DNA from 2 places in the Sinomonas sp. B1-1 genome. Region 2 is predicted to be linked to the other one. Evidence: riboswitches for the same ligand, from Rfam matches in the RefSeq annotation. Region 2 holds a riboswitch; the other holds the start of a gene.
What was found. A riboswitch is a leader RNA that binds a small molecule or an ion and turns the genes downstream of it on or off. The one in region 2 is predicted to bind thiamine pyrophosphate.
Positions count from the first base shown of each region.

Region 1: another riboswitch for thiamine pyrophosphate. It lies ahead of thiC (phosphomethylpyrimidine synthase ThiC); the one in region 2 lies ahead of ACQ5BE_RS16780 (ECF transporter S component).

Region 1 covers NZ_JBCHVF010000001.1:615,425-626,978, reverse strand. The annotation lists gene ACQ5BE_RS02950 (glucose-6-phosphate dehydrogenase) at 1-228, opposite strand, end outside; gene ffh (signal recognition particle protein) at 361-1,947, shown strand; gene thiC (phosphomethylpyrimidine synthase ThiC) at 2,239-3,996, opposite strand; TPP riboswitch at 3,994-4,101, opposite strand; gene ACQ5BE_RS02935 (amidohydrolase family protein) at 4,133-5,239, shown strand; gene ACQ5BE_RS02930 (VOC family protein) at 5,329-6,210, shown strand; gene ACQ5BE_RS02925 (hypothetical protein) at 6,310-6,768, shown strand; gene rpsP (30S ribosomal protein S16) at 6,965-7,375, shown strand; gene ACQ5BE_RS02915 (RNA-binding protein) at 7,377-7,619, shown strand; gene rimM (ribosome maturation factor RimM) at 7,727-8,284, shown strand; gene trmD (tRNA (guanosine(37)-N1)-methyltransferase TrmD) at 8,285-9,094, shown strand; gene rplS (50S ribosomal protein L19) at 9,314-9,673, shown strand; gene lepB (signal peptidase I) at 9,707-10,372, shown strand; gene lepB (signal peptidase I) at 10,369-11,130, shown strand; gene ACQ5BE_RS02885 (ribonuclease HII) at 11,127-11,554, shown strand, end outside.
Region 2 covers NZ_JBCHVF010000014.1:43,493-55,046, forward strand. The annotation lists gene ACQ5BE_RS16750 (Na(+)/H(+) antiporter subunit C) at 1-176, shown strand, start outside; gene ACQ5BE_RS16755 (Na+/H+ antiporter subunit D) at 173-1,777, shown strand; gene ACQ5BE_RS16760 (Na+/H+ antiporter subunit E) at 1,774-2,361, shown strand; gene ACQ5BE_RS16765 (monovalent cation/H+ antiporter complex subunit F) at 2,358-2,645, shown strand; gene mnhG (monovalent cation/H(+) antiporter subunit G) at 2,642-3,091, shown strand; gene ACQ5BE_RS16775 (DUF4235 domain-containing protein) at 3,106-3,366, opposite strand; TPP riboswitch at 3,404-3,543, shown strand; gene ACQ5BE_RS16780 (ECF transporter S component) at 3,587-4,189, shown strand; gene ACQ5BE_RS16785 (ABC transporter ATP-binding protein) at 4,191-5,762, shown strand; gene ACQ5BE_RS16790 (energy-coupling factor transporter transmembrane component T family protein) at 5,759-6,598, shown strand; gene ACQ5BE_RS16795 (VOC family protein) at 6,675-7,058, shown strand; gene ACQ5BE_RS16800 (UDP-N-acetylglucosamine 1-carboxyvinyltransferase) at 7,181-8,719, shown strand; gene ACQ5BE_RS16805 (NADPH:quinone reductase) at 8,768-9,835, shown strand; gene ACQ5BE_RS16810 (hypothetical protein) at 9,822-10,061, opposite strand; gene ACQ5BE_RS16815 (ATP-binding protein) at 10,208-11,554, shown strand, end outside.

The DNA.
Region 1 (11,554 bases), on a different contig from region 2:
GTCGTCCGCTGCCGTGAGGGCCTTCTCCGTGGCGGCGTGGACGCGTTCGGACCACTGCTGGTCGGTCCACGCCTCGTGGCCCGCGCCCACCACGACGAGGTCCGGGTGCCGGCCGGTGGCGAGGAGCTGGGCGAGTCCGGGAAGCAGCAGGCGGCCCGTGAGGTCGCCCGACGCGCCGAGGATGAGCAGCGTCCGGGTGGGTGTCGCGGTGGTCTCAGTCGCAGTCACGAGTGCCAGCATGCCATTCGGCCCGCACCAGTTGGTACCCTTGAAAGCTGGAGCCGCGGCGCGTCGGGTGTGCCCTCATGCGCACGGCGCCGGTCCGGACAGACACCCGATACTGAAAGAAGTGCACTCCGCGTGTTCAATTCCCTCTCGGATCGCCTGACAGCCACCTTCAAGAACCTCCGCGGCAAGGGCAGGCTGAGCGAGGCGGACGTCGATGCCACGGTCCGCGAGATCCGCCGTGCGCTGCTCGACGCCGACGTCGCCGTCCCGGTCGTGCGCGACTTCGCGGCCAGGATCCGTGAGCGTGCCCTGGGCGAGGAGGTCTCGGGTGCGCTCAACCCGAGCCAGCAGGTCGTCAAGATCGTCAACGAGGAGCTCGTCGGGATCCTCGGCGGCGAGACGCGCCGGCTCCGCCTGGCCAAGAACCCGCCGAGCGTCATCATGCTCGCCGGCCTCCAGGGCGCGGGCAAGACGACCCTCGCGGGCAAGCTCGCGAAGTGGCTCAAGGGCCAGGGCCACTCGCCCATCCTCGTCGCCGCCGACCTGCAGCGGCCCAACGCCGTCACCCAGCTCCAGGTGGTCGGCCAGCGCGCCGGCGTCGCCGTCTATGCGCCGCACCCCGGGGTGCAGTCGGAGTTCGAAGCCGCCACCGGCGATCCGGTCGCCGTCGCACGCGACGGCGTCGCCGAGGCACGGGCGAAGCTCCACGACGTGGTAATCGTCGACACGGCCGGCCGCCTCGGCGTCGATGCCGAGATGATGCAGCAGGCCGCGGACATCCGAGCGGCCGTCAACCCGGACGAGGTCCTGTTCGTCATCGACGCGATGATCGGCCAGGACGCGGTCACCACCGCGAAGGCCTTCGAGGAAGGCGTCGACTTCACCGGCGTCGTGCTCTCCAAGCTCGACGGCGACGCCCGCGGCGGCGCGGCCCTCTCGGTCGCGTCCGTGACGGGCCGCCCGGTCATGTTCGCGTCCACCGGCGAGGGCCTCGATGACTTCGAGCTGTTCCACCCGGACCGCATGGCCTCGCGCATCCTCGACATGGGCGACATCCTCACGCTCATCGAGCAGGCCGAGAAGAGCTGGGACAAGGACGAAGCCGCCCGGATGGCGAAGAAGTTCGCCGACCAGGAGGACTTCACCCTCGAGGACTTCCTCTCGCAGATGCAGCAGATCCGCAAGATGGGCTCGATGAAGAAGATGCTCATGATGATGCCGGGTGCGCAGAACATGCGGCAGCAGCTCGAGCAGTTCGACGAGCGTGAGATCGACCGCGTCGAGGCCATCGTCCGCTCGATGACGCCGCACGAGCGCCTCGCGCCCAAGATCATCAACGGCTCCCGCCGCGCCCGCATCGCGAAGGGCTCGGGCGTGCACGTCTCGGAGGTCAACGGCCTCCTCGAGCGCTTCGGCCAGGCGCAGAAGATGATGCGCAAGATGGCGTCCGGCGGCGGCATCCCCGGCATGCCGGGCATGCCCGGACCGGGCGGCTTCGGCGGCTCCAAAAAGGGGCCGGCCAAGGGCAAGAAGAAGGCCAAGTCGGGCAACCCTGCCAAGGCAGCCCAGCAAGCGCGGGAGGCTGAGGCACGGCGCGCGGCCGGGGCGTCGAAGGCGCTCGGTTCGCAGGGCTCGGCCTTCGGCGCCCAGCAGGGCCAGGACTTCGACCCCTCGAGCCTCAACCTGCCCAAGGGCTTCGAGAAGTTCCTCGGCAAGTAGGGGGGGTCCATTCGCGGCCGAAGCACGACGGTCGCCCGAAGCACGACGACGGAAGGGGTGCCTCCCAGCGGGAGGCGCCCCTTCGCCGTCGTCCACCCCGCCCCGCCGAGGTCACCCCGTGTGGCGCCGAGGTCACCCCGTGTGGCGCCGAGGTCACCCAGTGGCCGCGTTCTGCAGTGCGGCACGGGGTGACCTCGAGCCCAGAAGGGGTGACCTCGAGCCCAGAAGGGGTGACCTCGGGCGCAGAGGGGGTGACTTCGGCCGCAGAGGGGGTGACCTCGCGGGACCGGGCTACTCGGGTGCGCCCACCGAGATCGTCTCCGGCAGGTACACCTTGCCGCCCTGGGCGAGGAACTCCGCGGACTTCTCGGCCATGCCGGCGGCGATCGCCTCCTGCGCCGACTTGGAGCCGAACTCGTTGCGGATGTCCTGGGAGATGCGCATCGAGCAGAACTTCGGCCCGCACATCGAGCAGAAATGGGCCGTCTTGGCCGGCTCCGCCGGGAGCGTCTCGTCGTGGAACGCCTCGGCCGTGGCCGGGTCGAGCGAGAGGGAGAACTGGTCCCTCCAGCGGAACTCGAAGCGCGCCTTCGAGAGGGCGTCGTCGCGCTCGTGCGCCCCGGGGTGGCCCTTGGCGAGATCGGCGGCGTGGGCGGCGATCTTGTACGTGATCACACCGGTCTTCACGTCGTCCTTGTTCGGCAGGCCGAGGTGCTCCTTCGGCGTCACGTAGCACAGCATCGCGGTGCCGTACCGGGCGATCTCGGTCGCGCCGATGGCCGAGGTGATGTGGTCGTAGCCCGGCGCCACGTCCGTGACGAGGGGACCCAAGGTGTAGAACGGGGCGCCGTCACACAGCTCCTGCTGCCGCTCGATGTTCTCGCGCACGAGGTGGAACGGGATGTGCCCCGGCCCCTCGACCATGACCTGGACGTCGTACTCCCAGGCCCGCTTGGTGAGCTCGGCGAGCGTGTCGAGCTCGGCGAACTGCGCGGCGTCGTTCGCGTCGGCGGTGGAGCCGGGGCGGAGGCCGTCGCCGAGCGAGAACGCGACGTCGTACTGGGCGAAGATCTCGCACAGCTCGTCGAAGTGGGTGTACAGGAAGTTCTCCTCGTGGTGCGCGAGGCACCACCCCGCCATGATCGAGCCGCCGCGCGAGACGATCCCGGTGACGCGCTCGGCCGTGAGCGGCACATAGCGCAGGAGCACGCCGGCGTGGATGGTCATGTAGTCCACGCCCTGCTCGCACTGCTCGATGACCGTGTCACGGAAGACCTCCCACGTCAGCGCGGAGGCGTCGCCGTTGACCTTCTCGAGGGCCTGGTAGATCGGCACCGTGCCGATCGGGACGGGGGAGTTGCGGACAATCCACTCACGCGTGGTGTGGATGTCGTCGCCCGTGGAGAGGTCCATGACCGTGTCCGCGCCCCACTTCGTGGCCCACTGGAGCTTGTCGACCTCCTCCGCGATCGAGGACGTCACCGCGGAGTTGCCGATGTTGGCATTGATCTTGACCAGGAACGCCTTGCCGATGATCATCGGCTCCGACTCGGGGTGGTTGATGTTGGACGGGATGATGGCCCGGCCCGCCGCGACCTCGGAGCGGACCAGCTCCACGTCGCAGTTCTCCCGCAGCGCCACGAACCGCATCTCGGGCGTGACGACGCCGGCGCGCGCGTAGTGCATCTGCGTCACCCGCCGCCCGGGCTTCGCGCGCAGCGGGACGGGCTTGGCGCCCTTCCATTCGGCCGACGCCGCGCCCCGCCGCAGGGCCGAGCGGCCGTCGTCGAGGAGGTTGCGCCCGCGGCCTTCATACGCCTCGGTGTCCGCCCGCTCGGCGATCCACGCGGCGCGGTAGGCCGGGAGCCCGACGACCGGGTCGCTTCCCGGACCCGATGTCCGGTAGACCCGCAGCGGGGCGTTGGCCTCGCCATTGGGGGAGTCGTCGAGCGCGATCTCGGTGACCGGGACGCGGATCGCATGCTCGGCATCCTCGAGGAACGCGAGCGAGTGGGCAGGGTGCTGTTCTTGCAGGTTCTCAGTGCTCAAGGGAAAGCTCTCACTTCCTACGCCGGCATGACCCGGACAGGTTCGACGGTCGCAGGCCGCGTCAGCCCGATCTCAGCCCTTGCGAGGGCACCCGTGTGGACGCGTTGGACCCTAGCACGCCCGATACTCTGGGCGCATGCATGACGTGGTTCACCTGACCGGTCCCGTGCTCGCCGGGCTCGACGACGAGCGGCCCGAGGCGTGGATCGTCGACGGTCGTATCACCTACCACCGCCCGGCGCAGGAGCCGTCAGAGGCGGTGGGCGGCTGGGTGCTGCCCGGCCTCGTCGACGCGCACTGCCACCTCGGGCTCGTGGCCGGCGGCGCCGCGGCCGACGGCGAGACGCTCGCCCAGGCGCGGACAGAGGCTGCCGCCGGGGTCCTCCTGGTCCGGGACTGCGGCAGCCCCGCCGACACCCGCTGGCTCCAGGCGCGGGACGACGTGCCCCGACTCGTGCGGGCCGGGCGCCATCTGGCCCGGCGCCGTCGCTACCTGCGCGGGCTCGCCGTCGAGGTCGAGCCGGAGGACCTCGTCGAGGCGGTGCGCAAGGAAGCCCTGGCGGGGGACGGATGGGTCAAGCTCGTCGCGGACTGGATCGACCGCGATGCCGGCGACCTGGCACCCGCCTTCCCGCCCGACGTCGTGCGCGCGGCCGTCGCGGCCGCGCATGCCGAGGGCGCACGCGTCACGGCCCATACCTTCGCGGAGGAGACGATCGATCACCTGCTCGACGCCGGCATCGACTGCCTCGAGCACGCGACGGGGCTCCAGGAGCGGCACATCCCGCGTCTCGCGGAGGCGCGGATCCCCATCGTGCCGACCCTGGTCAACGTCGCGACCTTCCCGGAGATCGCGGCGCGGGGCGAGGCGAAGTTCCCGCGCTACGCGGCCCACATGCGCGCTCTCTGGGAACGGCGCCACGAGCGTGTCGCGCTCGCGCACACGGCGGGGGTGCCGGTCTATGCCGGCACCGACGCCGGCAGCGTGATCGCGCACGGCCGGATCGCGGACGAGATCGGCGAGCTCGCCGGCGCCATCGGCCCGGCCGCCGCGGTCGACGCCGCGGTCTGGGGCGCGCGGGCATGGCTCGGCGCCGCGGGGCTCGCCGAGGGGGACCCCGCCGACGTCGTCATCTCAGCCGGGGACCCCCGCCGGGACGTTTCGGCGCTCCGGGCCCCGCTGCACGTGTTCCGCGGGGGTCGGCGGGCTGCTGCCGCTGGAGAGGCGGACGCGAAAGCCTAGGAGGCGGCGGGACCAGGGAATATCTGCAGTTGATTGAAGCTTCAACAAATCATACACTTGATGCAGACCCGACCACCCAGGAGCACGCCATGACCGTTCCCGCCTCCACCCGAGACCTCCTTCCCGCCGACCTGCAGATGGGCACCGTGATGCTCAAGGTCGGCAGCATGAAGCTCATGCTCGACTACTACGAGCGCGCGCTCGGCCTCGTGCCGTTTGCCGAGACGCTCGGCGGCGTGGTCCTCGGGCGACGGGGCGTGCCGGTCGTGCACCTGAGCCCGGCGGCGGGCCTGCAGATCCCGAGCCGGGGCGAGGCCGGCCTCTTCCACACGGCCATCCTCTTCGACAACCGCGCTGATCTGGCCGCGACTGTCGCCTCCGCCGCGCAGTACAACCCGAGCCTGTACGCGGGCAGCGCCGACCACCTCGTCTCGGAGGCCTTCTACTTCACGGACCCCGAGGGCAATGGGGTGGAGCTGTACTTCGACAAGCCGCGCGAGACGTGGACCTGGAACGGCGACCAGGTTGTCATGGACAGCCTCCCGCTGCCCCCTCAGGCCTTCCTGAACCAGAACCTGACCGAGGCGTCAGTGGGCGGGCAGCGCGAGGCCGCGGCCGGCGTCGGCCACGTCCACCTCCAGGTGGGCGACGTCGCCGCTGCGCACGAGTTCTACGTGCGGACCCTCGGCTTCGAGCAGACGGCCGGATGGCACGGCCAGGCGCTCTTCGTCTCGGCGGGCCGCTACCACCACCACATGGCCATGAACGTGTGGAACTCCCGCGGCGCCGGCCCGCGGAAGGACACGCTGGGCCTCGGCGAGGTGCTCATCAGGGTCCCCGCACAGGACGACCTCGGTGCCGCGGCGGACAGGCTCAAGGTGGCCGGCGTCGCGAGCCACCACACAGGTGCCGAGCTCCGGTTCGAGGACCCGTGGAAGAACCAGATCCGCATGGCCCTCGTGGAAGGCTGATCCGGCCTGCGCTACGCTCAACGTGTCCGCTCCAGACGGGGCGGGCACGTTGTGCCTTTCCGACCAGCGCCGAGCGCATCAGCCGCAGAGGGGGAAGAAGTGTCCGCTCCCAGTCCCTTCGCCGAGGTCTTCGTGTCCACGCACACCCAGGCCCTCGCCCGTGCCGCCCAACTCGACGGCGGTGACGCCCCGGACGACGCCGGGAGCCTCCGCATCCCGGGCGTCTCGGACTACGAGATCGAACAGCTCGGCAGCCTCGTCGGCGCCGCCGTGCACGCCCCCGGCGCGGACTACGAGCTCACCATGGTCGACGTCGCGTCCGACAGCCTCCTCGCAGTCCCCGGCACGATGGTCCGGGCGCTCGCGGAGCTCCTCGCGTACGAATCCGACGAAGGCGAGGGGAACGCCGTCGAGAGCGTCGCCGCGGCATGGGTCGACCAGGAGGACCTTCCCTTCGACGCGCGCGAGGCGTACGACTACGTCGAGCAGCTCGCCAAGCTCGCGACCGACGTCGACGACTCCGACCACCAGGAGCTCTTCGTCTGGGCCGGGTCGTGACCCTGCTGGCCGGCCTCGGCGGGATGGAATGCAAAAGCGCCACATCATCTGGCACAATAGACAGGTACTCGATCCGTGCGGCCCCCTCTCTCCGCGCGCATTGTGTCCATATGAGCCCTGACGAAGTACGGCCCGCCCCACGGGAGCGGAAAAGTCCGGGCTTACCTCATGTGCAGAAACAGGAGTGACCACACCAGTGGCCGTAAAGATTCGACTCAAGCGCTTCGGCAAGATCCGCGCCCCGTACTACCGCATCGTCGTCGCCGACTCGCGCACCAAGCGCGATGGCCGGGCGATCGAGGAGATCGGCAAGTACCACCCGACCGAGCAGCCCTCGTTCATCGAGGTCAACTCCGAGCGCGCCCAGTACTGGCTCGGTGTCGGGGCGCAGCCGACCGAGCAGGTCCAGGCGATCCTCAAGGTCACCGGTGACTGGCAGAAGTTCAAGGGCCTTCCCGGCGCCGAGGGTACCCTCAAGTACCCGAAGGGCAAGGAGCCCTACGTGGCCCCCGAGAAGGGCTCCGTGATCCTTCCCGAGGCCGTCACGCCGAAGGCATCCAAGGCCGACGAGGCCGAGGCCCCTGCCGAGACGACTGAGGCTGAGTAGTTTGCTGGCCGAGGCCCTCGAGCATCTCGTCCGCGGGATCGTCGACAACCCCGATGATGTTGCGGTGGTCGCCAAGAGCAACCGCCGCGGCGACGTCCTCGAGGTGCGCGTCCATCAGGACGACCTCGGGCGCGTCATCGGCCGTCAGGGCCGGACCGCCCGTGCGCTCCGCACGGTCGTCGCGGCCCTCGCCGAGGGTGAGCCGGTGCGGGTCGATGTGATCGATACCGACCGCCGCCGCTAGCCGGCATCCTTTCGAGGTCCTTTTCCGGCCCCTCTGCCCGCTAGGGTGGAGGGGCCGGAGCCGTCTGCGCCCCATCCACCACACTCCCCGAGGAGAGCACACACCCGATGCACGTTCAGGTCGCCCGGATCGGCAAGCCCCACGGAATCCGCGGAGAGGTCACCGTGCAGGTCCTCACCGATGCCCCGCAGGACCGATTCGTCCCCGGTGCCGAGTTCATCGTCGAACCGGCCTCGAACGGCCCGCTGACCCTCCGCGGCGCCCGCTGGAACAAGGACGTCCTCCTGCTGACCTTCGCGGAGGTGCCCGACCGCAACCGCGCGGAGGAGCTCCGCGGGACGCGCCTCTTCGTCGAGACGGACGAGCTCGAGGACGCCGAGGCCGAGGACGAAGGCTGGTACGAGCACGAGCTCGTGGGGCTCCAGGTGCGCATCGAGGGGCGCACGATCGGGACCGTCGCGGCGCTGCAGACGATGCCGGTCCAGGACCTGCTTGTCGTCGACACGCCCGACGGCGAGGTCCTCGTGCCCTTCGTGGAGGAGATTGTGCCCGAGGTCGACGTCGAGGCGGGCTTCGTCGTCGTCACGCCCCCCGCGGGGCTCTTCGAGCTCAACCGCGGGGGCGACGAGGGCGAGCCGGAATCCCCGGCGGGCGGGGAGGACTAGGTGCGGATCGACGTCGTCAGCATCTTCCCCGAGTACCTCGCCCCGCTCAGGCTCTCCCTCCTGGGCCGCGCCCAGGAGGACGGCCTGCTGAGCCTCGCGGTGCACGACCTGCGGGACTTCACCTTCGACCGCCACCGCACGGTCGACGACACGCCCTACGGCGGCGGCGCCGGCATGGTGATGAAGCCCGAGCCGTGGGCGCTCGCGCTCGAACGCGTCCTCGAGGAGCAGCTCGCGCACGACGGCGCCGGGCTGGGACCCGCGCGACGCCGGCCTGTGCTCGTGGTCCCCTCGCCGGCCGGTGAGGTGTTCACGCAGGCCATGGCGTACGAACTCGCGGAGCAGCCGACGCTCGCCTTTGCGTGCGGGCGCTACGAGGGGATCGATGAGCGCGTGCTCGAGTGGGCAGGTGAGCATTTCGATGTCCGGCCGGTAAGCCTCGGCGACTACGTCCTGAATGGGGGAGAGGTCGCGGTCATGGCGATGGTGGAGGCGGTCGGGAGGCTGCTGCCCGGCGTCGTCGGGAACCCCGAGTCGCTCGTCGAGGAGTCGCACGCGGACGGGCTCCTCGAGTATCCGGTCTACACCAAGCCCGCGTCCTGGCGGGGCCACGACGTCCCGGACGTGCTGCTGTCGGGCAACCACGGGAAGATCGCCTCCTGGAGGCTCGAGCAGCAGCTGCGACGGACGGCCGCGCGCCGTCCGGAGCTCCTCGACGGCGCGGACGCCTCCTCCTACGGGAAGTCGGAGCGTGCGGTGCTCCGCGAGCTCGGCTACGAGGTTGCCGACGGCCGGCTCCGGCGCCCCTGAGACTGAACCCCGGTGTGACTCCGGGGCCGCGGGTGTGGCAGAATGGACCGTTGTGTCTGCCGGACATCGGGCCTGCCACAGGGGGCCCGGGTCAACGGCATGTGACACGCCGCCTCGCCGGGTCCTTCGGCTGGCGGTCACGGATTCCGGGCTCCGCCGCATGGACGGGGGAGCCAGCGACCAAAGCGAGTGACCTGTGGCATTCGCCAGGAGAAGATCATGCACATTCTCGACTCCGTCGATGCCGCCTCGCTGCGCTCCGACGTTCCCGCCTTCGGCCCCGGCGACACCATCAAGGTGCACGTGAACATCATCGAGGGCAAGAACACCCGCGTCCAGGTGTTCCAGGGCTTCGTCGTCGGCCGTCAGGGCCACGGCGTCCGCGAGACCTTCACGGTCCGCAAGGTCTCCTTCGGCGTCGGCGTCGAGCGCACCTTCCCGGTGCACTCCCCGATCATCGAGAAGATCGAGCTTGTCACCAAGGGCGACGTCCGCCGCGCCAAGCTCTACTACATGCGCGAGCTCCGCGGCAAGGCCGCCAAGATCAAGGAGAAGCGCGACTTCAGCTCTGCCAAGTAGCCTCAGGCTGCCCAGACGCAGACCGCGCCGTCCATGGTCCGCACCGAACGCCAGTCCCACCGAGTGGGCTGGCGTTCGGTCGTTCTCGCCATGGTCCTGGCCCTTGTCGTGTGGGGTGTCATCCGGGGACTGTTCTTCGACGTCTTCTTCATCCCCTCAGGCTCCATGGAGCCCCTCCTCGCGCCCGGGGACAGGATAGTCGTCGCCCGGACCGCCCTTGATTCCGCGCCGGTGAGCCGGGGCGAGGTCGTCGTGTTCGACGGCCGCGGCTCGTTCGCGCCGCTGGATTCCGGGCGCGGCTGGTTCGGCGACGCCGTGCGGGGCGCCGCCGAGTGGCTGGGCATCGTGGCGAGCGACACGGTCTACGTCAAGAGGGCGGTGGGCGTCGCCGGCGACCACGTGCGCTGCTGCAGCCCGGACGGGCGTCTCGAAGTCAACGGGAAGGCGCTGGACGAGCCCTACCTCTACCCGGGCGACCAGCCCAGCGCCGAGGCGTTCGACGTCGTCGTGCCAGAGGGGCGCCTCTGGCTCCTCGGGGACCACCGCGCCGAATCGGCGGATTCGCGCTCCCTCCTCGGTGCACCGGGCGGGGGACTCGTGCGCACCCAGACCGTGATCGGACGCCCGGTCGCAATCATCTGGCCGCTTGATAGATTGGGCGGGTTGACCGCCGACGCCACCCAGAAGGACCATCAGTGACAAGCACCCCCGGAACCGGCCCCGACGCAGCGGGAACGGGGGCCGAGCCCCACGGCAGCGACGGTCGGCCGGCGAAGCCGACGAAGCGCGCCCGCGGCGGCCTGCTCGGCTGGCTCCGTGAGATCGGCATCATCCTGGCCGTCTCCATCGTCCTCTCCTTCATCATCAAGACCTTCCTCTTCAAGGCCTTCTACATCCCGTCGGAGTCGATGGTGCCCACGCTCGAGGAGAACGACCGCATCTTCGTCAACCTGATGATCCCGCGCAATGCGGCCCTCCAGCGCGGCGACGTGGTGGTCTTCAAGGACACGAAGGGCTGGCTCCCGTCGCTCCCGCCCAGCACACCGAATCCCGTCACCGAAGCGCTCGAGTTCGTCGGGCTCCTGCCTGACACGTCGCAGCAGCACCTCATCAAGCGCGTGATCGGGCTCCCGGGCGACCACGTGGTGTGCTGCGACGCGTCCCAGCACATCACGGTCAACGGGGCACCGCTCACCGAGCCGTACGTCAACCCGGCTGAGACACCTCGCCCGATGCCTTTCGAGGTGACAGTCCCGCAGGGCACCATTTGGGTCATGGGCGACAACCGCAACCACTCGTCCGACTCGCGCTTCCACGACGCGGCGCAGCCCGGCTCGGGCTTCATCTCGCTCGACGACGTCGAGGGGAAGGCGACCGTGATCGCGTGGCCGCTGAACCGGATCCAGGTCCTCGACAACTACCCAGGCACGTTCAGCGCCGTGCCGTCCCCACGATGAGCACCTCGGCAGCACGCGCCGCCCCGGTGAAGCGCCGTGGGCCGGGCGCGCCCGCCCCGACCCTCCGCTTCGTCAACCGGCTGGCCACTGAGTTCGGCCCGCTCATCGCCGGCTGCGACGAGGTGGGCCGTGGGGCTCTGGCGGGCCCTGTCACAGTGGGGATCGTCGTGGTGGATGCGCGGAGTGTCGTGACGCGCACGGTGCTTCGCGACAGCAAGCTCCTGACCCCGGAGCGCCGGGTCGAGCTCGTTCCCCTCGTCCGGTCCTGGGCGGTTGCGGCCGCTGTCGGCCATGCCTCCGCGGAGGAGATCGACGCATTGGGGATTATGGCCGCCCTCCGCCTGGCCGGTGTGCGGGCGCTTGGCGAGGTCTCTGCGGCCGGGATTGTGCCCGATGTCGTGCATCTCGACGGGAACTACGACTG
Region 2 (11,554 bases):
GGGACGCCGAGGACGACGCGGACGTCCCCGAGGACCTGTCCGAGTTCGTGAGCCCCGAGGAGGCCGCGGCGGCGGACCAGGCGGCGCTCGCGACGCCGGATCCCCGCCGCCATGGCGACGACGCCGAGCCTGCGCAGGCCCACTCGGCCCTGCGCAAGGAGGGCGAGCGCGAGTGAACATCGCAAGCTTCGCGCCGCTCGCCGTCGCCCTCCCGATCTTCGGGGCGGCCCTGGCCTTCCTCCTGCTGCGGCAGGAGCGCGCCCAGCGGATCGTCACGATCTCGGTGCTGAGCCTGACGCTCGCGCTCGAGGCGCTGCTCCTGGTATCGGTGTGGGAGGGCGGCACGGCCGCCGTGATGATCGGCGGATGGGCGCCGCCGTTCGGCATCACGATGGTCGTGGACCAGTTCTCCTCGCTCATGCTCGTGGTCTCGACCACGGTGAGCCTGGCGGTCCTCGTCTACGCCACCGGGCAGGGCATGGCCGACGGGGACAAGGACGGGCCGATCTCGGTGTTCCACCCGAGCTACATGATCCTCGTCGCGGGCGTCTCGAACGCCTTCCTCGCCGGGGACCTGTTCAACCTGTACGTCGGGTTCGAGATCCTCCTGACCGCGAGCTACGTGCTCATGACGATGGGCGGCACCGGGCCGCGCATCCGCGCAGGGGTGACGTACGTCGTCGTGAGCGTGGTGTCCTCGCTGCTGTTCCTCGTCGCGATCGCGATGGTCTACTCGGCCACGGGCACGGTGAACATGGCCGACCTCGCGGTGAAGCTCGGCGACCTCGACCCGGGCATGCAGACGCTCCTGCACTCCATGCTCCTGGTCGGGTTCGGGATCAAGGCCGCCGTGTTCCCGCTCTCCTTCTGGCTCCCAGACTCCTACCCCACGGCGCCCGCGCCGGTCACCGCCGTGTTCGCCGGCCTGCTGACCAAGGTGGGCGTGTACGCGATCGTGCGCACCGAGACGCTCCTGTTCCCCGGGGAGACGCTCAACGTCCCGCTCATGGTCGTCGCGCTAGCGACCATGGTCGTCGGGATCCTGGGCGCCCTCGCGCAGACGGACATCAAGAGGCTCCTGTCCTTCACCCTCGTGAGCCACATCGGGTACATGGTCTTCGGCGTGGCCCTGAGCTCGGTGCTCGGGCTCGCCGCGGCGGTGTACTACGTGGCGCACCACATCACCGTCCAGACGTCGCTGTTCCTCGTCGCCGGCCTGATCGAGCGCCGCGGCGGCTCCTCCAACACCGACCGCCTCGCCGGGCTCGCGAAGCTCTCACCGCTGCTGGCGCTGCTGTACTTCCTCCCCGCGATGAACCTCTCCGGCATCCCGCCGCTCTCGGGGTTCCTCGGCAAGCTCGGGCTCCTCCAGGCCGGAGTGCAGCTCGGGACGCCGCTCGCGCTCGTCCTTGTCGCCGCGGGCGTCGTCGTGAGCCTGCTGACGCTGCTCGCGATGGCCCGGGTGTGGAGCCGCGTGTTCTGGCGGCGGCCCGACGACGCCGAGAACCCTGACCCGGCGCTGCTCGCCCCCGCGGCGGCCCGCACCCTGCCCCGGTCGATGGTCGGCGCGACGGCGGGGCTCGTCGTCGTGGGCCTGGCCCTGACCGTGTTCGCGGGGCCGCTGTTCCGGCTCAGCGAGCAGTCGGCCCAGGAGATGCTCGACCGCACGGGCTACATCACCGCCGTGCTGGGCCCCGATGCCGCCGCGCGCGCGGCGGCGAACCTGCAGTCCGGTGCCGAAGCAGCCGCCCCGGGCGGGACAGGGGGCGCACCGTGAGCCGGAGCCGCATCTCGCTGAAGAAGGAGCTCCCGCTCCTCGCCTGGCTCGTCGTCGTGTGGGGCGGGCTGTGGCAGGACTTCTCGGCGGGCAACCTCGTGTTCGGTGCGCTCATCGCGCTCGTCGTGACCCGGCTGTTCTACCTGCCCCCCGTCGAGCTCAGCGGCCGGTTCAACGTGCTGCACGCGCTCCGCTATGCCTTCGTGTTCGTGTGGCAGGTGGTGGTGGCCAGCGCGCAGCTGATCTGGCTCGCGTCCACCAAGGGGCCGAACGTGCGCAGCGCCGTCGTCGCCGTGCCGCTGCGCAGCCACGCCGACCTGATGGTCACCGCGACCGGGCACGTCATCTCGCTCGTCCCGGGGTCCCTCGTGGTCGACGTCGACCGCGCCAACGCGACCCTCTACGTCCACTACATCAACGTGGAGGACGCCGCGGGCGCTGAGCGCGTCCGCCGCGACGTCCTGGCTGCGGAGGCCGAGCTCATCCGGATCATGGGGACCAAGGAGGAACTGGAGCTGCTGCGGGAAGAACAGCACCTGGAGCGGATGGCCTCCGCAGAGCCCGGCCAGGGAGGAATCCGATGAGCGGGGCCGCCTCCGCGGTCATGCCCGTGGTCCTCGTGGTCTGCAGCGTCCTGCTGTCCCTCGCCGCGTTCGGGGCCATCGTCCGCATGATCAAGGGGCCGGCGCTCCTGGACCGGGTGCTCGCCGCGGACGTCCTGCTGGTCGTCCTGGCCTCGGCCCTGGCCATCGACATGGCGGCGAACCGGCACACCGACCACCTCGCGCTCATCGTGGCCATCACGCTGATCGGCTTCATCGGGTCCGTGACCGTTGCCCGCTTCGTCCAGGACCGGAGGCGGCCATGACCCCCGAACTCGACGCCGCCCTCACCTGGGCCGCCGGCGTGCTCATGGTCGTGGGCTCCGCGCTCTCGCTCGGGGCCGCCTTCGGCATCCTGCGCTTCCCCGACCTCCTGACCCGCATGCACGCGGCCACGAAGCCGCAGGTGCTCGGGTCGCTGATGCTGCTCACCGCCGTCGGGCTCCAGCTGCGCACGTGGGCGCTCGTGCCGGTGCTCGTCGTCGCGTGGATCTTCCAGCTGCTCACCGTGCCCGTGTCGGCCCACATGCTCGGGCGCTCCGGCTACCGCACCAAGCACCTGGACAAGGCCCGCCTGTCCGTCGACGAGCTCGAGGAGGTCGTGGCCCGCGTGGAGCGCGGCGGGCCAGACGGCGCCCATGGCGCCCACGGCGGCGCGGCAGCCGGGGCCGCGGGCGCAGGGCACGACGGCGGCTCCCCACCGCGCGCCTGAAGGGCGCCTGAAGGCTAGACGACCTCGGGCGTGGACTTGTAGCGGGCGATCGCGCGCTGCGTGTACCGCTGGGCGAGCGTCTGGATCACCGCGCCGACGCCCGCGGAGACGAGCGCGAACACGAGCGTGTCCCTCAGGCTCTCCTCGAGGTTCGTCGCGTCTTTCGGAGGGGCATGGCCGGTGCTCTTCTGCCAGGCGAAGTCGACGAGCTTCGTCGCCAGGATTCCGGCGCCGATGCTGATGGCCGTGCCGAGGAGCTTGATGAGGATGCTCATGACCGCCAGCCTAGCGCCCCGCGGGTAGACTGGACCGTACACACGACAGGGGAGCGTCGCCCCGACGCACGGCACAGGGCCGGGCGGCAAGGCGAAGGACGCTGAGAGTGCGGGATACCGCAGACCCTCGAACCTGCTCCGGCTAGTACCGGCGAAGGGAGTCGAGCATCTCAAGGCAGCAGCCGCTGCCTTCCCCTCCTGAGTCACAGGAGGACCAGCAATGTCTGCAATCAATGCGGCGCCGGCCAAGCACTCGTACAGCTGGCGCGTCGTCGACATCGTCGTCGCCGCAGTCGTCTCGGTGGCGTGCGGCGTCATCTTCTGGCTGTGGGACCAGGGGTACGTGGGCGTGCAGGCGGCGACGGCCGCCTTCGCGCCGCTGGGCGGCCTCTATGCGGGCGGCTGGGTCATCGCCGGCGTTCTCGGCGGCCTCATCATCCGCAAGCCCGGAGCCGCGCTGTTCTGCGAAATCCTCGCGGCCGTGGTCGAGGCGCTCCTCGGGTCCCAGTTCGGCCTCGCCGTGCTGCTCTCGGGCCTCGTCCAGGGCGCGGGCGCGGAGCTGGCCTTCGCGGCCCTCCGCTACCGCCGCTGGAACCTCGGCGTCGCGCTGCTCGCCGGCGCCCTCTCGGGCCTCGCGCTCGGCGTCTCCGAGGTCATCATCTACTTCCCGGAGTGGGAGTTCGGCTGGCAGGCGCTCTACACGGTGCTCGCTGTCATCTCCGGCGCCGTCATCGCCGGGCTGCTGAGCTGGCTCGCCGTCCGGGGCCTCGCCAGGACGGGCGCGCTGTCCGCGTTCGCGGCCGGCCGCACTGCGGACGTCTGACGTGCCGGGGGCCTCGGGCGCTGCCCGTCGCGGTCCGGCCGGGGTGACGGCCCGCGGCTGGGGCTGGCGGCACGCCGGCCGCAAGGCCTTCGCGGTGAGCGGCCTGGACCTCGACATCGCGCCCGGGGAGCGCGTCCTGCTCCTGGGCGCGTCCGGGGCCGGGAAGTCCACCCTCCTGCACGCGCTCGCCGGAGTGCTCGGCGCCGCGGAGGAGGGCGAGGAGCACGGCTCGCTCACGGTCGACGGCGTGCCCGCGCCCCTCGCGCGCGGCCGCGCCGGCCTGGTCCTGCAGGACCCGGAGGGGCAGATCGCCATGGCCCGCGTGGGGGACGAGGTCGCGTTCGGCTGCGAGAACCTCGCCGTGCCGCGGGAGCAGATCTGGCCCCGCGTGCACCGCGCCCTCGACGACGTGGGCCTCGCCGTCCCGCTCGACCACCCGACGTCGTCCCTCTCCGGCGGCCAGAAGCAGCGGCTCGCCCTCGCGGGGATCCTCGCGATGGAGCCGGGCCTCGTGCTGCTCGACGAGCCGACCGCCAACCTCGACCCTGCCGGCGTCGAGGAGGTCCGTGACGCCGTGCGCCGCAGCCTCGAGCGCACCGGGGCGACGCTCGTCGTCGTCGAGCACCGCGTCTCGGTGTGGGCGGACCTCGTGGACCGGGTCGTGGTGCTCGACGCACCCCACGGGCCCTCCACGTCCTCCGTGGGGAGCCTCCTCGCCGACGGGCCGCCGGACGCCGTGCTCGCCGACCGCGGCGCACGACGCCGGCTGGCCGCCTCGGGCGTGTGGGTGCCGGGCTGGCACCCCCTCACCGGGGAGGAGCCTGCACGGCCGCTCCGCGACCGGAGCCGAACGGCGGTTGAGCGCAGTCGAAACCCAGGCGTCCTCCTCGCAGGCGAGGCGCTCGCCGTCGGCCGCTCCACGAAGGCCCCGCCGACGGTGACCGGGGTAGACCTGAGGCTCCGCGCGGGGCACGCCGTGAGCGTGACCGGGCCGAACGGGGCCGGGAAGTCCACGCTCGCGCTCACCCTCGCCGGCCTGCTCCCGGCGCTCGGGGGTTGCGTCGACGCCCTCGCCCCGCTCGCTGCCGGCGCCTCGGCCAACCCCTACAAGTGGCGCTCGGCCCAGCTCGTGACCCGGATTGGCAGCGTGTTCCAGGAGCCCGAGCACCAGTTCCTCACGCCGCGCGTGATCGACGAGCTCGAATTCGGCCCGCGCCGTGTGGCCCGCATGGGCGAGGCCGAGGTGCGCGCCGCCGTCGACCCCCTCCTCGAGCGGCTGCGCCTGACCAAGCTGGCCGGCGCGAACCCGTTCACGCTCTCGGGCGGGGAGAAGAGGCGCCTTTCCGTGGCGACCATGCTCGCCACCAGCCCGCGCATCCTCATGCTGGACGAGCCGACGTTCGGCCAGGACGCCCTCACGTGGGCCGAACTCGTGAAGCTGCTCGCGGAGCTGCTCGACCAGGGCACAGCCCTGCTGGCCGTGACGCACGACGAAGACTTCACCACGGCCCTGTCCGACTCCGTGTACCGCGTGGACAGCGGGCGGGCGGCCCTCGTGGAGGCCGCCGCATGAGCGCGGGCACGCCGGGCGCCGGCAGCGCCGACATCCTCACCCCGGTGACCCCCAATTCGGTCCTGGCCCGGGCGAATCCCGTCGCGAAGCTCGCGGCCGGTCTCTGCATCACGGTGGCGCTCCTGTTCAGCGTCGACTGGGTCTCCGCCTCCGTGGCGCTCGCGTGCGAGCTCGCCCTCGTGCCGCTGCTCGGGGTGCGGCCGTGGACGCTGGCCCGGCGGACCTGGCCGCTGGCCGCCGCCGCGGCGCTCGCGGCCTATTCGACGGCTCTGCTGGCCGCGAAGACCGGCCCGGTCTGGCTCCAGCTCGGCCCGGTGGTGATGACCGAGCACTCGGTGCTCGCCGGCGTCGCGATCGGCCTGCGCGGCCTCGCGATCGCCCTCCCCGGGGTCTTCCTGCTGTTCTCCACCGATCCGACCGACCTCGCCGACGGGCTGGCCCAGAAGCTGCGCCTGCCGAGCCGGTTCGTGCTCGGCGCCCTGGCGGGCATGCGCCTCGTGGGGCTCCTCGTGGACGAATGGCGCACGCTCGGCCTCGCCCGGCGGGCCCGCGGCGTGGGCACCGGGCACAGCTATGTGGCACGGTCCCGGGCCTTCCTCGGGCAGGCGTTCGCGCTGCTCGTGCAGGCCATCCGCCGGGCCACGCGGCTCGCCGTCGCCATGGAGGCGCGCGGCTTCGGGGGCATGGTGGACGGGCGGCCGGCCCCGCGCACCTGGGCCCGCGAGTCCAGCTTCTCCCGCCTCGACGCCTGGGTGGTTGCCGCGGGCGTGCTGATCGCGGCGCTCGCCGTGGGGGCCGCCGTCGTGCTCGGCACGTGGAACGTGGTCTGGGGCTAGTGGGCGCGGCCACTGGCGCGGCCGCCGCTGCGGTGGGATCGTGGCGGGGGAGGAACCCTGCAGCAAGGAGCCTGAGATGTTCGAAATCGCGTCCTCCATGTCCAGCTTCAGCGTCGATGACCTCGAGAAGGCCCGCGAGTTCTACGGCGGGACCCTCGGATTCGACGTCCGGGACCAGATGGGCGGCCTGCATGTCACCGCGCCGGGGGGCCAGAGGATCTTCCTCTATCCCAAACCCGACCACCAGCCCGCCACGTTCACCGTCCTGAACCTCATCGTCCCGGACCTCGACGCGGCGCTGGCCGAGGTCGAATCGATGGGCCTCTCCCTGCAGAAGTACCCGAGCACTCCCGAGATGCCCGTCGACGACCGGGGCGTCCTGCGGGACCCGGAGACCGGCCACGGCATCGCGTGGATCGCGGACCCCGCCGGGAACGTCATCGGGATCACGAGCGGCTGACACGGCCCGAGCGGGGCACCTTATCTCATGGATTTCTGTTACCCGTCGGTGCAGACGTGATTTTCACTCGTCGGACGGCCTGAATTGGGGCTTCGTATAGCAAGCATGATATTTTTGTGGGCATGGCCCAACAGACCGCAGAGACCGTAGGCGTGCTGCTCCGCACCGTCCGCTCCGACCGGGGCTGGACCCAGGGGCAGCTCGCCGCCGAGCTGGGGACGAGCCAGAGCGCCGTCGCCCGCATGGAGCAGGGCAAGCAGAACCTGAGCCTGAAGATGATCCAGCGGATCGAGGACATCCTCGGCCGCCAGATCGTGAACGTCGGCGCGCCCAAGATGACCCACCTGAGGGTCGAGGGCGGGCGCCGCCTCTCCGGCTCCGTCGACGTCAACACCTCCAAGAACGCGGGAGTCGCCCTGCTGTGCGCCTCCCTCATCAACCGGGGCACGACGACGCTCCGCAGCCTCGCGCGCATCGAGGAGGTCAACCGGATCGTCGAGGTCCTGACCTCGATCGGCGTCGAGTGCGTCTGGCTGCCCGCGGCCGACGGCGAGCCGCGCGACCTGCAGATCCGCCGCCCCGCCGTCCTGAACCTGGACGGCATGGACGTCGAGGCAGCGCGCCGCACCCGCAGCGTCATCATGCTCTTGGGCCCGCTGCTCGACGAGCGCAGCGAGTACAAGCTCCCCTACGCCGGCGGCTGCGACCTCGGCACCCGCACGGTCGAGCCGCACATGCAGGCGCTGCGCGAGTTCGGACTGGCCGTGGAGGCCACCGCCGGGTTCTACACCGTCCGCGCGCCGGAGGCGGACCGCGCCGACCGCTCCTTCGTGCTCACCGAGCGCGGCGACACGGTCACCGAGAACGCCATCATGGCCGCGGTCCACCGCGAGGGCGTGACGGTGATCCGCAATGCGAGCCCGAACTACATGGTCCAGGACCTGTGCTTCTACCTGCAGGCCCTCGGGGTGCAGATCGAGGGGATCGGCACCACCACGCTGAAGATCCGCGGCAGGGCCCGGATCGAGGCGGACATCGACTACTGGCCCTCCGAGGATCCGATCGAGGCGATGAGCCTCATCACCGCCGCCATCGTCACCGGCTCCGAGGTGACCGTGCGGCGCGTGCCCATCGAGTTCATGGAGATCGAGCTCGCCACGCTTGCGACCATGGGCCAGAAGCTCGTCATCTCGGGCGAGTACACGGCCCGCAACGGCCATACGCGGCTCGTGGACGTCACGACCATTCCGTCCGAGCTCCACTCGCCCGCGGACAAGATCCACCCCATGCCCTTCCCGGGCCTGAACATCGACAACCTGCCCTTCTTCGCCGTCATCGCGGCGAACGCGACCGGGCAGACCATGATCCACGACTGGGTCTACGAGAACCGCGCCATCTACCTCACGGAGCTCAACCGGCTCGGCGCGAACGTGCAGCTCCTCGACCCGCACCGCATCTACGTCAACGGTCCCACCAAGTGGCGCGCCGCCGAGGTGGGCTGCCCGCCCGCCCTGCGCCCGGCGGCGTGCATCCTGCTGGCCATGCTGGCCGCGCGGGGCACGAGCGAGCTGCGGAACATCTACGTCATCGAGCGCGGGTACCAGGACCTGGCCGAACGGCTCAACTCGATCGGCGCGCGGATCGAGTACTTCCAGGGCTGAGCCCAGCGAGCCCCCCGGGCGGTTGAGGGGATGGGGCAGGATGGGTCCATGGCTGACACCGACAGCACGACGACCAGCAACCCCACCCCCGGCACCGCCTACCGCGCCATCATGTACAGCGCGACGGGCCCGTCCTCCGTCCTGACCCTGCGCGAGCGCGCCCTTCCCGAGCCCGGCGAGGGGCAGGTCCGGGTCCGCATCGCTGTCGCGGGCGTCAACCCGACGGACTGGAAGGCCCGCGCCGGCGGCACCTACCCGGGCGCCCTCGAGGGCTGGCACGTGCCCGGCCAGGACGCTGCGGGGACGGTCGACGCCGTCGGGCCGGGTGTCGAGGGCCTCGAACCCGGGCAACGGGTCTGGCTCTGGGACGTCGCGTACGGGGGCACCGAGGGCACGGCGCAGGAGTATGTCGTCGTGCCGGCGGACAAGGCGCAGCCCCTCCCGGACGGCGAGTCGTTCGAGACGGGCGCGTCCTTGGGCATCCCCGCCCTGACGGCCCACCGTGCGCTCACCGCGCGCGAGGGCGGTCCGGCCCGGCTCGCCCCGGGCGCGCTGAGCGGCACTACCGTCCTCGTGACGGGCGGCGCGGGCGCGGTCGGGCATGCCGCGATCCAGCTCGCGCGCTGGGCCGGCGCCACCGTCGTCGCCACGGTGAGCAGCGGCGAGAAGGCGGCGCTCGCCCGCGCGGCGGGGGCCGACGTCGTCGTCAACTACCGCGAGCAGGACGTCGCCGCAGAGGTGCGCCGCGTGGCGCGCGGCGGCGCGGAGCTGGTCGTGGACGTCAACGTCACCGCGAACATCGGCGCCGACCTCGCCGCGGTCGCGACCGGCGGCACCGTCTCCGCCTACGCCGGGACCGGCGACGAGACGCTCACCCTGCCGGTCCGCGCCGCGATGGGGAAGAACGTGCGGCTCCAGTTCATCCTCACCTACACCGTCACCGGGGCCCAGAAGCACGACGCCGTTGCCGCCGTCGGCGCGGCCCTCGCCGACGGCGCGCTCAGGGTCGGCCAGGAGCACGGCCTGCCGCTGACCCGGTTCCGGCTCGAGGAGACGGCAGCCGCGCACGACGCCGTCGAGGGAGGGCTGGTGGGCAAGGCCCTCATCGACGTGTGAGCCGCGCGTAGAGCGCCATGAGCCGCGGCATCACGACATACGAGGCGACCGGGACGACCACGAGGGTCATCGCGAACACCTGCAGGACGGCCGGCCACGCGTGGACGAGCGGGCTGAGCACCGCCTGCGCCGCCAGCACGAGCGGGAAGATGGCCGCCCACGTGACGAGCGCCCGTTCGTGGACGTTGAGGAGGATGGGGGTCTTGGCGGGGGCTGCGGTGTGCATGGCGGGCTCCTCTCGGGTCTGGTGACTGTCGCTGATGCCTTCACGGTAGGCGTGGGGAGGGGGCCCGGGCATCGGTGCATCCACCCAGGTGCGTACTCATCCGGACGCCGCTGGACCCCCCTCGCCGGCGCGCGGATACTGGCAGCATGGCCACGGGATCAGCTCCCGCACCCCCGCGCGAGCCCGGCCGCGTCCCTGCTTCCGCCAGCAGCTTCAGGGGGCGCGCGCACGAGGTGGCCGCCGTCGTCGAGGCTCTCGGCGCCGGCCGGCTGGTGACGCTCACGGGCCCCGGTGGCGTGGGCAAGACCCGCGTCGCGCTGGCCGCCGTCGGCGCCGCCGCCGAGCGGTTCGGCCGGCCTGTCTTCGTGGACCTGACCAGGATCGGGGAGGGCTCCCCGGTCTCCCTTGCGGTCGCGGAGTCGCTGGGGCTGCGGGACCTCACCGACGAGTCCGCGCGCTCGGCGATCCTCTGGTGGCTCGAGGCCGGCGGGGCTCCCGGGGAGGTGCTGTTCGTCGTGGACAACGCGGAGCACGTCCTCCAGGACGCGGCCTCCCTCGTGGCGCTGCTGCTGGCCGGGTCGGAGGGCTGCCGGATCCTCGTCACGAGCCGCCAGCCGCTGCGCGTCGCTGGCGAGCGGGTCCTCGCGGTCGGCCCCCTGCCCGTGGACGACGCCGAAGCCCTCTTCTGGGACCGCGCCCTCGCCCTGCGCCCGTCGCTCCGGGACACACGCGAGGCGCGCGAGGCCTCCCGCGCCCTGTGCACGCGCCTCGACGGGCTGCCCCTCGCGGTCGAGCTCGCCGCCGCCCGGGCCTCCGTTCTCACGCCGCAGGAGCTGCTCCCGCGGCTCGACCGGCGGCTGGCCGCGCTGGGGACCGGACCGACGACGGCGCCGGCGCGCCACCGGACGCTGCGCGCGTGCATCGCGGGGAGTGTCGACACGCTCGGGGCGCAGGAGCGCGCCGTCTTCGAGGCGTGTGCCGTCTTCGCGAGCCCGTTCGACGCCGAGGCCGCCGCCGCCGTCGCCGACGCGACCCTGGACCACCTCGAGGAGCTCGTCCTGCGGTCCCTCCTGCAGACGGGCGAGGACGCCCGGGGCAGGACCACGTTCAGGCTCCTCGAGAGCCTGCGCGAGTTCGCCCGGGAAGGGCTCGAATCCTCGGGGACGCTCGAGGGCGCGCAGCGGCGTCACCTCGCCTGGCTCGGCTCCGTCTTCGGCGCCGCGACGTTCCCGTCGGTGCTCGAGGCGTCGCGGGCGGGGGAACGCTCTGACCTGCTGCCCGACCTGCGGGCGGCCCTGGACTTCGCGGTGCGTGCGGCGCCTGCCGAGGGTCTGCGGCTCATGGCGGCGACCCGCGAGCTCTGGTTCCGCAACGGCCAGGACGAGGGGCTGGGGTGGGCCCTCAGGCTCCTCGAGCGGCACCCCGCGCGGGACGAGGCTCGTGCCGCAGGGCTGGTGGTCGCCGCGAACCTGCGCACCGTCCGGCAGGAGACC